DNA from 3 places in the Acetobacter sp. AC2005 genome. Region 2 is predicted to be linked to each of the others. Evidence: riboswitches for the same ligand, from Rfam matches in the RefSeq annotation. Region 2 holds a riboswitch; each other region holds the start of a gene.

Region 1 (2,265 bases), 870 kb from region 2:
AGGCGGGGTATCCCGTAAGATCAGGTCGGTTCGATAACAAGGGCGGAAGCAGAAAGTGCAGGATGCCCTTTGGGGCGTGCAACTTCTGGTGGCTTGCTTGTCCAGTAGAATGGGCCGCCCGTTGCGTAGGTTTTGGGATAAACGGCATCCTTGGTGATGTCGAACATCAGGGCAGAGCGGTAAACCACCACCTTGCCATCCGCAATGCCCCGGTACCAGCCGGTTAGAATTTCGTGGATGACATCTTTAAGCTTTGGATCAGATTTTTCCGCAGCATGTGCAAAGGCTGATGCTGTTGTAAATTTTTCCCGCTCCAGCAGGGTATGCAGGGCGTTAAGTTTGTCTTTCCGATCTACGTTGGCCTGCACGATGTTGGCGTACAGGGCCGCGCCAATCTGGGGGTTTAACGTCTCTCTATCTGTCAGGCGCTGGGATACCTGCATAAAGCGGGATAGATCTTCATTGTTTGGAGTGGCAGGAGCGGTATCTGCCGCAAGGGCTGCACCCGTTGCGCCTGCAACAGAAAGACCAATACCACCTAAAAGCACATCTCGCCGGGACATACGTAAAAGCTTGTTCAAGCGCATGGCGTTAGGGGATGCACACCATTCCGCTACAGGCTGCCCCTTGTGCGTTTGTCTCATTCTTCGGGTTCTCCCTACAAAGCCGGGCTCCGCCCTGTCGGAATGAAACATTGCGGAGAAATATTGAATGCCAAATTGTGAATGGTTTTATAGAGAAGGCCTGAGCTTGCAACCTGTTATAACGGCATAATACCTATTTCATGCCTAGTTGATGCAGGTATGCTCAGGAGTTAATGCGGCAGTTATTACCTATATGGCCATGAAATGGCTGCCACGTATCTGTTCTGCCAAAGAGTTCCAAACCTAAAAAACCATGCAATTTCAGGGAGCCGTCTTCCGCCACCCATACAATGGCATCGTAAGTATTTTTGCTTTGAGGGTCAAAAATGTGGCCTTTCCAATGGTCATGCCGGTCTTCCATGGGGTGGAAGCCTTTGAGCATCTGAAGGTTACATTCAGTTTTTCTGCGGCCAGAAGCTTCTTCATCCTGCGTTAGGTTCAACCCTACAAGATTCCCGCACATCTTATCGCCACAGCTATGGATATCGAACACGCCTTTGCCGTCTTCTGTAATCCATTGCCCTGTTATGGTTGGTGTGGAGGCGTTTTCTGCATGAGCATGAGAAGGTATGGTGCCCCATGCAAGAAGCAGTGCTGTTATAAATGAGCTAAAGGCATGTTTGTACATTTTGCTGCCTTGTCCTGCCGCTACCGGTTCATCCCGCCCGGTGTGATGTGCCTGATGGAGGCAGGTCTCCTGGCTTGGGGATATGGTGTGTGTTAGACCTTTTGCCTTCCCAGCCGTATTACTGGCCAGTGGCTAGCCGTGACCGGCAGCAGGTCCAACCTCCCCTTACAGTTGCGGGAGCAGCTGCCGACTATAAGTTTCTGCTTCAATATGAAGCAAAAACCGTGCACGGCATTCCCTTTTAAGCCGCTTGCGCAGCACCATCCATCTGTTCAAGCATTTATTCTAGCAATAAGAGGACTTGGTGCCAGTATGGGAAAAGCAGAGCAGGTGAGAGGTTTTTGCGCCTCGCTTTGTCTTACAGGGCAGCAATAACCTTAAGTCCCGCCAGAATGGCATTGGGAATAACCGAGGTTTCTCCGGGGCGCATCATATATTCAAACTCCGGCGTAATAACCAAACCCGGTGTGACAGGAATGCCGTAATACGCTTCTAGAATGGCGGAATGCGTTTGTGGTCCATTGATATAAGGGCCAAGCGGAACGCCAGCGGCTTCCTGCATGCGTTGCCCGTAGGCCAGACGGGGGCTGAGCTGGTAATAGGAATACATCACGCCCAGACGATCCAATGGCCGGTGGGGGATAATGCCCAGAAGGGAAGCGCCAGCATAAAATTCGTTTGAGAATGTAGAGTTACTTGGCGTGTTATGAATAAACCCTGCCAACACGTAGCCGCCAGCCATTTGGTGTTCGCCATGGCTGCGATACACCATCTGATCTGCCTCTATATAAAATGTATCACGCGGCTTGAGCTTGTGTGGATGCACAGACCCCGCAAAAGCCGCCGGAATGGTGCCAACCATATCCGGGTAAGGTGAAGTATCGTGGCCAAAGCCGATTTTGTAATGACCGGGAAGCTTACGCGTGCCAAAAAACGGCTCCCACGTTAATTCAACCGGAGTTTGAATGCCCGTATAAGGCTCATCGCCCCATG
Region 2 (2,265 bases):
TGGCCTTGTGGCAGGTTGGCCTGTTTGTGGTGCAGATATACGCCATTATGCTGGCCATGCGCTTTGCAGGTGTATGGACATCCGTTTTCGGCCGTTGGGTGGTGGCGCGCATTGGCAGCCTGCCGTTTGAACCCACAGGTTTTGCAGGCAGCATGTTGCTGACATTTGCTGGCGTGCGCGGGGCCGTTACGCTGGCGGCTGTGCTTTCCCTGCCCGAAGGCACGGATGGCACAGATGCCTTTCCCATGCGCGATGCCGTGGTGGTGGCCGCTACAGGCGTAATTGTTCTTTCCCTGCTGGCAGCCAGCGTGTTCATTCCGCTGTGCCTGCGCTTTTTGCCGCAGGAAACGGTGGACAAGAACGCGCAGGAAGAAAACATGGCCCGCCAGAAGCTGATACGCGCAGCCCTTGCGGTGCTGACAAAAGCGCGCGCGCAACCGCCAGCGCCCAACCCGAACGGCACAGCACTGGCAAAGCCCGAGGGGCAGAATGCAGATGAAGCCCTGCGGCAGGAGGTGATAGACCGCCTGTATCAGCTGTATCACAGCCGTTTGGAAGAAGAGGACGAAACGCCGCGCATCACACCGCTAGACCGCAGCCGCGCCCTACGCCATGCGCGTATGGAACTGGCCCTGCGCCTGCAACTGCTGCGGGCCGAACGGCAGGCCATGCGGGATATGACATCGCGCAGCGAGATTAACGACCAGACAGAATGGAAGCTCCAGCAGGAACTGGATTATGAGGAGCAGGTTATTCGCTCCCAGTCTCAACGCCTCCCGCGTGAAGCCTAAAGCCTGCCGCCACACTGGGGCGTGCTTTTGTTGACAAGCCACCCCCAGCCTGTAAACCACACCGCATGATGGTTTCCCCCAAGGGGAATGAAAAGGGAACCGGGTGCCCGCGCCATTGCCTGCAATGGTTTTGCGATATTCCCGGGCTGTCCCCGCAACTGTAAGCGGCATGGATGTGCACGCACGGCGCAAAGCGCTGGCCCACTGGAACAAACCTTTCCGGGAAGGGGTGCCACAACCGAAAAACCGCAAGCCAGGAGACCTGCCATCAGCACACAGTTGCAGACGGGGCATGTCAGCCGGGGTGTGCTGGCAGGCTGGGCAAGCGGTCAGCCAATGGGGTGGTTTGTGCCCTGTGGTGGAAAAAGCCGGGCCAAGTCTCGTGGCAACGCTGTTAAACCGCGAGATTGCCTTAACCCATGCGCCTAAAAAACCTTTTGCTTACCGGATCTTCCCTGCTGCTGGTAGAAACCACTGCCGCCATGGCGGCAGATGCCGCAAACTCCGCTACATCAACGGGTAAAAACACCGTTGCTGCCAAAGTGGCCGTAACACCTGCCGCCACCGCTCCGGCGCGCAATGCGCCTCTCTCTCATGCGGTGGAGGGCCCGCAAGCTGTGCAGGCCCGCAGCACGCAGGCTTACCCGGATTACGTTACGGTAAGTGCGGCACGCCACCCCATGCGGGCGGATGAAATTGGCACGGCCATGACGATTGTGACAGAAAAGCAGATCCTCACCCAGCAGCGCCGCACGCTTACAGATATTCTGGCCCGCCAACCGGGGCTGAATGTGGTGCGTTCGGGTGGCTTTGGCGGCACCACCTCCATTTTCATGCGCGGCAACAATGCCAACGAGGTGAAAGTGCGGCTGGATGGCATGGATATTAACGATGGCAGCTCCACCTCCGGCGCGTTTGATGCTGCGCAGTTTGTTACCGATGGTATGGGCCGCATAGAAATTCTGCGCGGGCCACAAAGCGGCCTGTACGGGGCAGATGCCATGGCCGGGGTTATTGATATTACCACAGCGCAGGGGCAGGGCAGGTTTACGCCTTTTGTGCGGGTGGAAGGTGGATCTTACGGCACGTTTAATCAGGTTATGGGCGCGCGCGGCAGTAAGGGAAAGTTCCATTACAATGTTGAACTTTCCCATTACCGGCAAGATGGTTTTCATGAAATCCCGCGCTATATCGGCCGCTATTTTGGCGCAGACAAGGAACAGCGCCACCGGGGGGACAGAAACGATAACCGCTCCGCCAACATTCGCTTGGGCTATGATGTCACCCATAATTTTGATCTGGGGCTGACGGCCCGGCTGATACAGAGCAACCTGCACACCTACAGCGCCTATAATATGGAAGATGAATATTACAGTCGGCTAGGATATTACGGTGATGTAGGGAGCGAGCGTGAACACACCACACAAAATCAGGCCATTGTGCGGGGCACAGCGCATTTGTCCTCATTCGGGGG
Region 3 (2,265 bases), on a different replicon from region 2:
CGTAAGGGTATCTGCTGCAAAACGATCAATATCTTCCTGTATGCGCTGGTCTGGATTATCAGCGCTGATATTCATGTTGGCAGCCTGCATGGCAATAAGGAAGGCTGTATTCTGGTGGAGCCATTGTTGGCTCATGCTGCGAGTCATCCATGTGCGCCAGCGTAATTGCAGAAGTTGCTGCAGGTATGTAGCATAAACCCCGGCCAGTAGGGCGGGAATGGCAATCAGGAAAAATCCGGGAACAAAACCTTCAAAGGTATGAGAATACCAGAACAAACCACGTAGAAATGTTGATAAATCTTTTTGTTGTAGGGCAGTATAATAGATATTGCGTGAAAAAGACTGCCATACATCCAGCCCCACCATAAGAAGCGTTAAGCCAAGAACTGCTATAATAAGCAACCATGCTTTCTTACGATCTTCAGAAGAAAAATACGGGCGGCTGAGGAACCATAAATCACCCATCATCTGAAAAAGTTGCTTCACCCGAATGTCCCAAGATCTTTGATAATTATGTTATGTTATAATATGTCCAAAAGGCAGTAAATTACCTTGTGGCATCTGCACACTGAGATGGTGAGGTTGGTAGTAATGCAAGTTCTTTCATAATCGGTTGTTTTGTACGAAGTGCTATTGGCTTGAAGATTGAATAATATATTTGCAAGGAGAGATTGAAATATGGCGCCAAAATAAGTTAAGGATTGCGCCAATTTGCAACGGTCCCGCGCAAGCGGGTTTGAAAGGGAATGCCGGAGTTTCAATTACTGAAACCTAGTCGGCAACTGCCCTCGCAACTGTAGGCGGAGAGCACATTACTTCATGGTCGCATAAAGCGGCAGCCACTGGTGGCAGCATCGGGAAGGCTGAGTAACGTGTGATGACCCGTAAGTCAGGAGACCTGCCGTTGTTGTCTAGTTTGATCGCCGGGCGAGGGAACCGGAGATGGATGATGTCATGTTTACTCTTCTGCCTTTGGCAGATTTCTTCTCAAATTTTTCAGGCATTCTCCCTTCACTTTGTATGGTGAAGCCAAACAATGCCTGACCTGACAAACAAAATATGGAAGAAATTTCCATATTCATTGCATTGCTTGCTCTTGGTTGCCGGCGTTTGGGGAACTCTACCTACTTTTGCACATGGTGAAGAAACACAAATCGAGGAAGATCGTCGTCGTCTTGGCAATTCTGGGCCGCTGATTGAGCAGATTGATCCGGCTACGGTGCGGGATTCCCAGCGTGCTTCAGAAGACGCGGCAGCAGAGAAAAAAGGCGATGACACCCCAGATATGAGCGACCACCTGCTGGGCAACATGTGGGGCGCGCGAGACTGGATGGCCAAACACGGTATCAGCTTTGACATTCAGGAAGTGGATGAGTTGTGGGGAAACACCACAGGTGGCACGGCTTCCAGGGCTGATGGCGCCAGTGGTTCGGGCACTGGCCCCGCCTATGATGGGGTAACCATGCCAACCCTGACGGTGGATCTGGAAAAGCTGATCGGGCTGAAGGGCGGCACATTCAACGTCAGGGCCCTGCAGCTGCGCGGGCGCTCCATCTCGCAGGATCATCTGGCCAACTTCAACCCCGTCAGCGGGTTCGAGGCCGATCGTTCCACCCGACTGTTCGAGCTGTGGTATCAGCAGTCCTTTCTGGACGGCAAGCTGGACGTCAAGATCGGGCAGCAGGATCTGGATACCGAGTTCCTGATCAGTGATTACGGGGCCTTGTATCTGAACTCCAACTTCGGCTGGCCCATGGCCCCATCGGTCAACCTGTATGCAGGGGGGCCATCCTGGCCGCTGTCTTCTCCGGCAATCCGCATCCGCTATCGTCCATCAGACAAGTTCACCTTCATGTTTGCCGCAGCGGATGACAACCCGCCGGGCAATCGCAACAACTCCTTTGGCATCCAGAACGGCGGCAACAGCGCAGATCCCACCAACCAGAACACCAATGATGAAGATGGCGCCAACTTCAACATGGGCACTGGCGCGCTGCTGATTACCGAACTGCAGTATGCCCTCAACCCCCAGCCTGATGACATGTCACACGTCACCAAGGATCCTGGTCTGCCGGGTATCTACAAGCTGGGCGGATATTACGATACGGCCAAATTCCCTGATTATCGCTACAACAATCAAGGCAAGGCTTTAGGGAGTGCGGCTGACACCACAGGCATTCCACGGTGGGATCGGGGCAACTGGATGGTATATGGCATCATTGACCAGATGATCTGGCGACCCTCGCTCCAGTCTCCTCAGTCTGT

Evidence for each region. A riboswitch is a leader RNA that binds a small molecule or an ion and turns the genes downstream of it on or off. The one in region 2 is predicted to bind cobalamin.
Region 1: another riboswitch for cobalamin. It lies ahead of QQM41_RS08150 (DUF2147 domain-containing protein); the one in region 2 lies ahead of QQM41_RS03905 (TonB-dependent receptor domain-containing protein).
Region 3: another riboswitch for cobalamin. It lies ahead of QQM41_RS13985 (carbohydrate porin); the one in region 2 lies ahead of QQM41_RS03905 (TonB-dependent receptor domain-containing protein).

Annotation. Positions count from the first base shown of each region.
Region 1 is NZ_CP149625.1:1,682,397-1,684,661, forward strand. Features, by position in the region: gene QQM41_RS08145 (sorbitol dehydrogenase family protein) at 21-695, opposite strand; gene QQM41_RS08150 (DUF2147 domain-containing protein) at 808-1,272, opposite strand; cobalamin riboswitch at 1,314-1,552, opposite strand; gene QQM41_RS08155 (carbohydrate porin) at 1,631-2,265, opposite strand, start outside.
Region 2 is NZ_CP149625.1:810,912-813,176, reverse strand. Features, by position in the region: gene QQM41_RS03910 (Na+/H+ antiporter) at 1-791, shown strand, start outside; cobalamin riboswitch at 844-1,076, shown strand; gene QQM41_RS03905 (TonB-dependent receptor domain-containing protein) at 1,211-2,265, shown strand, end outside.
Region 3 is NZ_CP149627.1:59,116-61,380, reverse strand. Features, by position in the region: gene QQM41_RS13990 (ABC transporter ATP-binding protein/permease) at 1-486, opposite strand, end outside; cobalamin riboswitch at 701-921, shown strand; gene QQM41_RS13985 (carbohydrate porin) at 1,037-2,265, shown strand, end outside.